Regions from separate parts of the Methylosinus sp. KRF6 genome, predicted to be linked through region 1. Evidence: predicted binding sites of a transcription regulator. Region 1 holds the regulator's gene; each other region holds the start of a gene.

What was found. Region 1 encodes PhoB, which activates phosphate uptake and scavenging genes when phosphate is short. Its sites were predicted from a motif close to TGTCATNNANCTGTCAT; they were not measured.
Region 2: KP010_RS05005 (esterase-like activity of phytase family protein) is a predicted target of PhoB. The motif match lies at 2,069-2,085, and genes of this name have one in related genera.
Region 3: KP010_RS03905 (Orn/Lys/Arg decarboxylase N-terminal domain-containing protein) is a predicted target of PhoB. The motif match lies at 1,887-1,903, and genes of this name have one in related genera.

Annotation. Positions count from the first base shown of each region.
Region 1 covers NZ_JAHLJF010000001.1:1,545,057-1,548,262, reverse strand. Annotated here, with positions in the region: gene pstB (phosphate ABC transporter ATP-binding protein PstB) at 1-81, shown strand, start outside; gene phoU (phosphate signaling complex protein PhoU) at 110-835, shown strand; gene phoB (phosphate regulon transcriptional regulator PhoB) at 832-1,575, shown strand; gene KP010_RS07450 (SRPBCC family protein) at 1,612-2,163, opposite strand; gene KP010_RS07445 (VOC family protein) at 2,227-2,640, opposite strand; gene KP010_RS07440 (VOC family protein) at 2,733-3,146, opposite strand; gene KP010_RS22710 (SRPBCC family protein) at 3,183-3,206, opposite strand, start outside.
Region 2 covers NZ_JAHLJF010000001.1:1,042,900-1,046,105, reverse strand. Annotated here, with positions in the region: gene KP010_RS05005 (esterase-like activity of phytase family protein) at 1-2,020, opposite strand, end outside; gene KP010_RS05000 (hypothetical protein) at 2,156-2,470, opposite strand; gene KP010_RS04995 (hypothetical protein) at 2,583-2,774, opposite strand; gene KP010_RS04990 (alpha/beta hydrolase) at 2,942-3,206, shown strand, end outside.
Region 3 covers NZ_JAHLJF010000001.1:810,526-813,731, reverse strand. Annotated here, with positions in the region: gene KP010_RS03905 (Orn/Lys/Arg decarboxylase N-terminal domain-containing protein) at 1-1,825, opposite strand, end outside; gene KP010_RS03900 (LLM class flavin-dependent oxidoreductase) at 2,011-2,991, shown strand; gene KP010_RS03895 (response regulator) at 2,998-3,206, opposite strand, start outside.

The sequences.
Region 1 (3,206 bases):
GAATTCGGCGAGACGAACAATCTGTTCACCGCGCCGCAGAACAAGAAGACCCAGGACTATATCACCGGCCGCTTCGGCTGAGCGCGATCGCGCACGAGGATTATGAGACATGAGCGAACATATCGTCAGCTCCTATGACCGCGACCTCGAAGTGCTCGGCCGCCGTATCGCCGAGATGGGAGGCATCGCCGAGAAAATGCTCGCCGAAGCCATGGATGCGCTCGCCAATTTCGACATCGAGCTCGCCCATCGCGTCGTCGCCACCGATCAGCGCCTCGACGCGCTGCAGCGGGAGATAGAGGAGAACGCCATCCTCACCATCGCGCGGCGTCAGCCGCTCGCCATCGATCTGCGCGAATGCATCGCCGCGATGCGCATCGCCGCCGATCTCGAGCGCGTCGGCGATCTCGCCAAGAGCATCGCCAAGCGCACGGTGAAAATCCTCTCCGAGGCGCGCGTGCCGCGCGCCATCATCGGCCTCAAGACGATGGCGGAAGTGGCCGCCATGCAATTGAAGGACGTGCTCGACGCCTACGCCCAGCGCGACGTCGAGCGCGCCCGCGCCGTGTGGACCAATGACAGCGAGCTCGACGCGCTGGAAGATTCGGTGTTCCGCGATCTCCTCACCTTCATGATGGAGGATCCGCGCAACATCTCCTTCTGCACGCATCTGCTCTTCTGCTCGAAGAATATAGAGCGGATCGGCGATCACACCACCAATATCGCCGAGACGATCGTCTATCTCGTCACTGGCGAGTCGATGCCGACCGACCGCCCCAAGGGCAAGTCGTCCAGCATCTCCCCCAGCATGGAAACGGATGAGCCCTCGCAATGAACGAGATTCGCGTCGCAACGCCGCGCGAGACGCCGCACGATCGGGCGCCGCGAATTCTCGTCGTGGAAGACGAGGCGGCCCTCGCATTGTTGCTCGCCTATAATCTCGAATCGGAAGGCTTCCAGGTCGAACATGTCGAGCGCGGCGACGAGGCGGAAATCCGCCTCGCCGAATCCGTGCCCGATCTCGTCATTCTCGACTGGATGCTGCCCGGCGTTTCCGGCTTGGAAATCTGCCGGCGGCTGCGCGCGCGCGACGACACGCGCACAATGCCGATCATCATGCTCACCGCGCGCGGCGACGAGAACGAGCGCGTGCGCGGTCTCTCGGTGGGCGCCGATGATTATGTGGTGAAGCCCTTCTCCACGCCGGAGCTGATGGCGCGCGTTCACGCTCTGCTGCGCCGCGCGCGGCCGGAGCGCGTGGCGACGCGGCTCGTCGCCGGCGACATAGACCTCGACCGCGAGACGCGGCGGGTGAAGCGCGGCGGCCGCGAGATTCATCTCGGCCCGACGGAGTTCCGCCTGCTGGAATATCTGATGGAGAAGCCCGGCCGCGTCTTCTCGCGCGCGCAATTGCTCGACAGCGTCTGGGGGCTGTCGGCGGAGATCGACGAGCGCACCGTGGACGTCCATGTCGGCCGTCTGCGCAAGGCGATCATCCGCGGCCGCGAGAAGGACCCGATCCGCACTGTGCGCGGCACCGGCTATTCTTTCGACGAGACCTTCGGGCGCAATTGAGGCGCGGCCGAAGGCTCCTCTCTCGACATCGCATCATCACGCTGTCGGCGCCGCCTCGTCGCGAGCCGTCTCGACGAGGCGCTTGAGATCGCCGAGACCTTGCTCGAAAGCGCCGCCGACCATTTTTTCCGGCCGCATGACGAGGCTGAACAGCTTGCCGAGGAAGGGCTGGCGCCCTTTCATGTCCCAGGTGACGAGCGAGCCGCCATTCTGCGGCGCAATGGTGAATTCGACGCGATTGCTGCATTTCATCGGCCGATCCAGGCGTAATGTGACGACCACTTTCGACGGCGCGACGGACTCGACGATCTCGACTCGCCCCGCGCCGACCTTCGCATTGCCTTCGAAATCGCAGGCCGCGCCGACGCCGCGTTCCGGCCCGGCGTAGGAGAGCTTCACACTCGGATCCTTCACGAAAGGACTCCATTCATTGCTCGCGCGCGGATCGTCGATCAGCGGAAATATTCGCTCCGGCGGCGCGGCGATGAAGATGGAGCGCGCGATATGGCAGACGTCCGGCTGGCGCGCGGCCAGGACGAGAATTGCGGCGATGATGACGGCGACGCCGGCGCCGATGATTTCCAACATGTCGAACCTCGAAAAAAAGCGGAGCGGCGCTCCCGCTCGCGAGCGAAAGAGCGCCGCGCGCCGTCATTGCGGCAGCACCACCATCCAGGGCACGCCGAAGCGGTCGGTGAGCATTCCGAACGCGGGTGAGAAGAAAGTTCTGGTCAAGCGCATCTTCGTCTCGCCGCCCTCGGCGAGCGCTGCGAAGACGCGTTCGGCCTCCTCTTGCGTCTTCGCGCTATAGGACAGCGAGAAGCCCTTGAAGCCGGTCTCCTCGCCGTCGCCGTCCGAGCCGAAGACGATCGTGTCGCCGATCTTCAGCGCCATATGCATGACCTTGGCGCTCCAGCCCGGCGGCAGCATTTCCTCCGGCTGGGGCAAAGGGCTGTCCTTGTAGCGCATCAGCATCTGTATCTGCGCGCCGAGCGCCTTCTCATAAAAGGCGGCGGCTTCTTCGGCGCGGCCGTCGAAGATCAGATAGGGTTGAATCGACATCATGTTTCTCCCAGCGAGCGTCGCGGACGGGCGCTCGTTTCGTGGGAGGAGATCATGTCCGCGCAAAGCGCTTCGTCAACCGTCCCGCACCTTTTTCACTTCGGGACGATGATCATCCAGAGCACGCCGAAGCGATCGACCGCCATGCCGAAGGTGGCGGCGAAAAACGTCTCGCCCAAGGGCATTCGCGCTTCGCCGCCATCGGCGAGCGCGCCGAACATGCGCTCGGCCTCCGCCACGCTCTTCGCCTCGAGCGAGACGCCGAATCCGTTGAAGCCGGAAGGACCCGTTCCGCATCCATCCGACAGGAAAATTTCCGAATCGCCGATCCGAAGGCAGGAATGCATGATCTTCTTGCCCCAATCGGGCGCGAGCGCGCCGGGCGGCGGCGGCTCGGGGCTCTCGTCGAAGCGCAGCAGGAAATTCACCTCGGCGCCGAGCGCTTGCCGGTAGAAAGTAATGGCTTCGTCGGCGCGGCCCGAGAAGAAAAGATAAGGCTTGATCGTCATTGGATGCTCCTTTTTTTGAAAAATGGCGGGGCTCGGTCAGTCCTGCGCGAGATAGGCGTC
Region 2 (3,206 bases), 500 kb from region 1:
AAGAATCGACGCTGGTGCGGCCGACGCCGGTGAGCCCATAGGCGCCGAGGCGGCGAATGTCGGAGAAGCCGACGTCCGGCGAGAAGGTCGCCGTTCCGTGCAGATAGAAGAGATCGCCGAAATAGCCGGCGTAGAGGCTCGGCGAGACGGTCGGCGAAATGTCGAAATAGCCCAGCGCGCCGCCGCCATATTGGCCTGCGCGCACCGTCGCCGCGACGCCCACGCGAATCTCCTTCCAGCCATAATCGACGCCGAAGGAGCCGCCATAGAGCGTGCGGTCGCCGTCGAGCCCGGGCCGCGACGAAGTGGGGCCGAAATCGACATTGCCGCCGAGCCAGGTCGAGAGGCCCTGCGCCGCGAAGACGCCGCTCTGCGCGCGTCGAATCGATTGCAGCTGCGCGATGACCGGCGCGGCGGCGCTGGAGGCGAGGCCGAGAGCGCCGGCGTCGATGCGGCCGAGCACCTGAGGCGCCGTGTCGCGCATGGATTTGAGGAACAGCGGATCGACGGCGGTCGGCAGGGTGAGCTGATAGACCAGGACCATATTGTCGTTGTTCTGGCCGGAGTTGTAGGTCTGGCCCTGCATCACGCCATTGGTCGTGGTGAAATCATTGTCGTTGGAGACGAAGAGATAGAAGTCGTTCGGCCGGCCCTCGACGAGCGTCGGGACGAGCGCCATGCCCTCCCATTTCTCCGACAGGGTGAGCTGCGACTGCGCCGACTGGCCGGGCGCTCCATTGTTGAGGTTGAGGCCGAAGCGGGCGAGCTGTGTCGTGTTCAGCATGTTCACGAGCTCGACCGACTGCGCCGGCGTGATCGCCGGATTCAGCACGCCATTGGGCGCGACCTGGCCGCCCGCCGTCGTATCGGCGGCCGTGCCGGCGACATTGGTCGCCTGTCCGATGTCGACGAGATAGATGGATTTGACCATGATCGGATTGCCGGCCGCCGAACCCTGGCCGGTTCCGTCGCGCGCCAGCACGAGGAACTGCTTGTCGTTGAGCGCCACCATCTCGCTCTGCGCCGCGGTGCGATTGGCGCTGCCGCCATCGCCGTTCTGCCTGTAGGTCGGCAGCTGCAGCACATAGGTCTCGATCGGCGCCGCCGGCGTCGGATTGAGCGAAATATCATAGACCAGGATGCGCGTGTTGTTGCGCGTTTGCTGTCCAGAGGCCTGGTCCTGCATCGTCGCGCTCTGCAGGATCGCGAACAGCCGGTTGCCGTCCGGGCTCACCGAGACCGCCTCGAGGCCTTGATTGTTGCGGCGTCCCGTCGTCGGCGCGACGGTCGAGTTGAAGTCGATCGCGCCATTGGTTCGCGGCAGCAGCGAAGAGGGAACGCCGACCGAGCCGACGAGATTGCCATTGGCGTCGAAATAGAAGATCGACGGGCCATATTCGTCGCTGACGTAGAAGCTGCGGTCGGTCTTGAAGGCGAGGCCCTCCGCGTCGAGCGATATCTTGCCGGCGCCTATGCCGGCGGCAGGGCTCGGCGCGAGGCGGCCGAAGAGATTGACGGCGCCCGACCCAGAATCGGCGCCGGTGAATGTCTTGCCCTGATTGTCGCGCAGCAGAACGCCGCCGTCGGGCGTCATCTGCACCTGATTCTGCGAGCTGGTGGAGGCGGGGAGATTCGCGCCCGAATAGGGCGAGAAGGCGATGTTGAAGCGCAGCAGCCGTCCCGCATAATCGGAGAAGACGCCATTGGCGGGATCGTTGAGGCCGCGGTCGGGCAGGGCGAGCATGGTCGCGACGAAAGTCGAGCCGCTGCGCCGCCAGGAATAAGGATCGATGGCGAGGCTCGAGAAGGAGCCGAGCGTGTCGCCGAGGAAATCGACCGTCCCAGCCGGAAGACGTCCGGTTCCGACGAGACCTTGATTGGTGAAGGTCACGCCTCCCATGCTGATAGAGGCGGCCCCGTCATTGGCGACGACATTGGGCGTGCGATAGGTCTGCGCCATTGCGGCGCCATGCAGCGCGAGCGTCGAGATGGACGCGAGCAACCAGTTACGAAAAGGCATTTTATCCCCCGGCTTTAGCTTGGCCGGAGGTCGGTCTATGGCCGCCCGTTAACGATTCCGTGACAGTCTGGCCACGGTCGCTAACAGGACGGAAACATTCTCAGGCTGTGGCCCTTCCGCCACAATTCGCGAGCGTCACAAGGAGACGTAGACGAATTTGAGGCCCTTGAGCGTCGGGTAGTTCTCGCGCAGCGCCTTGGCGATCTTGCCGACGAGGTCCTTGTCGCCGGCCGCCGAGGGGCCGACGAAATCCGTTCCCTGCATCCATGTCTCGAGGAAGCAGTGGAGCGTGTTGTCGTAGGCGTCGTCGGTGGGATGCGCCGTCTTGTCGGCGAGCGAGGCGATTCCGTCGGCGCTGACCTCGAGGCGCCAGTCGCGGTCGTCGACGACCGAGCCGATCAGCTTCGCAATGTCGGCGTCGGTCCAATCGCCCTTCAAATCAACGGCCATTTTTTTCGCTCCTTGCTGCGCGCGGCTTCGGCGGCGCGGGACAAAATGGACGAAGGGCCGGGATCGCCTGTCGGATAGCCGACAGGCGCACATCGCGGCCCTTCCCGCAGGCTCACTTCTTGGTGAGCTTCGCCACCGCCATGTCGATCGCGGTCGTCGCTTCGCCGACGGTGAGCCACGCCTCGGCGCGGTCCTCGTTCTTGAAGGATTTGCCGAGATTGTACGGCTCCTCGCCCGGAACGTGCAGGAAGCAGGCCCATTTTCCGTCGGCCTGCTCCTCGACCGTCACTTTGTAGTCCGCCACGCGGTCCTCCTGTTGCTTTGCTGCGTCTGTTCTCACGGTGCGCCGGTCCGTCCCCGGCGCGACTGTGGCGAAGCAGATTGGGCGCCATATGGCGAGACATGCGGCGGCACGCTTATTGAACCTCGCCTCGCGGCCGGCGGAGCGCCGGGGCAAGGAGGACGATCCCCATGACCGACATTGTCGAAGGGCCGGCGCTGGCCGCTCTCTCCTGCGGCAAGCCCGCCTTTCTCGTCGTGATGCTGCATGGCGAGGGCGCCGACGGCCAGACCATGGTCGATCATGCGCTGAACTGGGCTCCGACCATGCCCAAGGCCGAATTTCTCGCCGCCGAAGCGCCCGCGAGCGTCGATGGCGTGAAGCGCTGGTTCGACGGTGGTGATCCGGAGGGGCTCGCCAAAGGGCTAGCGGCGCTCGAGCGCTTTCTAGAGGCGG
Region 3 (3,206 bases), 730 kb from region 1:
CGCCCGGCGTCAGCAGGAAGAGCAGAGAATTGAGATCGTTCTTCTCCGGCACGATGCGGTTCTCGCGCAAATATTGCGCGACGATCGGCGCCGGTATTCCATGATCGGCATAGGCGCCGGTCTCGCGATCGAAGCCCGGCGTCAGCAGAGTGAGCTTGGCCGGATCGGTGATCGCGAAGCCCGGCGCCATATTGGCGAATCCATGCCAGCGCGCGTCCGGCGCCAGCGCCCAGAGATCGGGATTGCGCGCGAGCTGATCGGTGGAGACGCTCTCCCAGGGAACGCGATGCGCGCCGGATTCGCGCGCGGCGTCGGGAATGGAGACCCAATCGGGCGCGAAAGGATCGAAGAACCAGCGCCGCGCCGGGTCCTGCTCCTTGGCCTCGAATTCGCGCCGCACGGCGCGCAGCTTCTTGCGCAGCTCTATGCCGAGCCGAATGGTGTCGTCCCACAAAAGCTCGCCGGAGCGGCCCTTCATCATCTGCGCGCCGACATCCAATGAGGCGAACAGCGGATAGAAGGGCGAGGTGGAGGCGTGCTGCATGAAGCCTTCGTTGAAGCGGCGATGTTCCACGCGCCGCCGCTGGCCCTTTATATGGCGATCGCGCACATGGATTTGCGAAGCCTGCGAGAAGCTGGCGAGCTGCTTATGCGTCGATTGCGTCGCGACGATGCCGGGCGAGGCCTCGGTGAGGTTCTTCAGCCCCATGGCGTAGCGCCGCTCATAGAGCGGATGAAATTTCATGAAGCCGGCCCAGGCTTCGTCGAAGAGAATATAATCGCACAAATGGCCGATCTTGCCGACGATCCATTCGGCGTTATGGATCGTGCCGTCATAAGTGCATTGCTCGATGACCGCGGCGCGAAACGGCCTCTCCTTACGCCAGGCGTCCTTGTCCTTCACCAGCGGATTGGCGCGAATGCGCTCGCGCAATTTCTCCTCGTCGAAGGCTTCATGATCGATCGGCCCGATGAGGCCGTGGGCGTTGCGCGTCGTCGGCAGAAAGATCGGCACGCCGCCGCCGAGCAGCAAGGCGCCATGATGCGCGGCCTTGTGATTATTGCGATCGAACAGCACGAGATCGCCCTCGGCGACGAGATTGGTGAGCACGACCTTATTGGAGGAGGATGTGCCGTTGAGCACAAAGTAAGTCTTCTCGGCGCCGAAGATTTCCGCCGCCGCTTTTTGCGCGGCGAGCGCCGGCCCTTCATGCGTCAAGAGATCGCCGAGCTCGACGACGGAATTGTCGAGATCGTCGCGGAACACGGCCTCGCCCAAATGCTCCATGAAGATGCGGCCGATCGGGCTGCGGCTGTAGAAAATGCCGCCATTATGGCCCGGGCAGGTCCAGAGCTGATTGCCTTCCTCTGCGTAATCGACCAGCGCGCCGAAGAAGGGCGTCTTCAGCGTCTCGGCGTATTGCTTGAGGCGCGAGACGAGATTTTTGGCGATGAATTCCGGCGTCTCCTCGGCGAGGAAGACATAGCCGTCGATGAAGTCCAGCACCTCGACGGGAATATCCTCGAAGCGCTTGCGGCGAATGAGCAGCACGATCGGCATGTCGAGGCCGCGCTTGCGCATGAGATCGATGAGCGAGGCGGTCTTGCCCTCGAGGCCTTTCTTGCCCCAATCGACGACGAGACAGCCGATGGCGGCGTCGGTCTGCACGACGATCTCGGCGTCTTCCACCCGTCGCGCGCGCACGACCTGAAAGCCCATGCTCTCGATCGCGGCAATGATCTGATTGACGCGCAGCCCCTCGAGGTCATCGGCCTCGAAATTGGGAGCGGAGAAGAGGAATGTGAAGCGACGGGAGAAGTCCATTCGAATCGGCCTGTGGCGCTGGCGGAGGAGAGGAGGCGTCGCGCACACACAGCCTTGTTAGATGACACAATCGTGACAGCGCTTCCTCGCTCGAAATTTGCGCAATCGGCCGCTTGCCGAAGGCGAGACCGCGGCCTAAGCTATGTAGCTACCCTATATAGCGTGGCGAGGAGGTCCCGATCGCCATGCGCATCGGCGTGTTCTGCACCTATGAGAACCCTGTCCGCGACTATAAGGCCTGCTTCGACGCGCAGACGCGTCTCGTGCGCCGCGCGGAGGAGGTTGGCTTCGAGGACGCGTGGGTCGCCGAGCATCATTTCGACGATGACGCCGTCAGCCCATCGATCTTGACGCTGCTCTCTTATCTCGCAGGCGTCACCTCGCGCGTGCGGCTCGGCTCGGCGGCGGTGCTGCTCGCCTTCCGCAATCCGATCCATGTGGCGGAGGATGTCGCGACCATCGACGTTCTCTCCAATGGTCGTTTCGATTTCGGCGTCGCCAGGGGCGGGCCCTTTCCGGCGCAGAACAAGCATTTTCACGCCGCCAAGGACGAGACGCGCGACATAACGCTGGAAGCGCTCGAGCTGATCGAGCGTCTGCTCTATGAGGATCGCGTCAATTTCTCCGGCGCGCATTTTCAGGTCGACGATCTCGCGCTCTGCCCCAAGCCGCTGCAAAAGCCGATTCCGACCTGGATCGCCACATCGACGCCGGCGGCGATCGAATATGCGGCGCGCAAAGGCTTTGGCATTATGGCGGCCTCGCCCGCGCCGATCGCCAAGATCGAGCAGGCGGTCGCCGCCTATCGCGCGACGGGGCCGGGCGCCGATCCGCGTCTCGCTCTGGCGCGCTTCTATTACGCCGCGGAGACGCGCGAGCGCGCGCTCGACGAGGCTTTGCCTTTCATCGTCCGCTTCGCGGATCGTATGCGCGGCATCTTTCTCGCGCAGAATGCTCCGGCCTCATTCGATCCGGCGGAGATCGTCGAGCGTTCGCTGATCGGCGGATATGAGGAGATCGCCGAGAAGATCGTCGACATTCATCGGCGCCTCGGCGTTCGCTCGCTGCTGCTGAAGCCGGCGACCGCGAATGAGCCGCGCGCGCTGGCGAGTCTCGACGATTTCGCCGCGAAGATTCGCCCGCGGCTCGTCGCCGCCGGCGTTTGACGGCGCTCATGATCGCTCGGCGGCCTGCGCGAGAAATTTCTGTATGGTCTCGATCAGCCGCTCGACGTCCGCGGGCTTGCCGAGATGCGCACTGTTCTGCAGCGGGATGCGGTCGGCGTCCGCAGGCCCGCCGCTCAGCACCAGCGCGGGCAGATCGTGATTGAGCAATTCGCGCAGACGGCGCACCACATGGGGGCCGTGAACGCCGTCGGGCA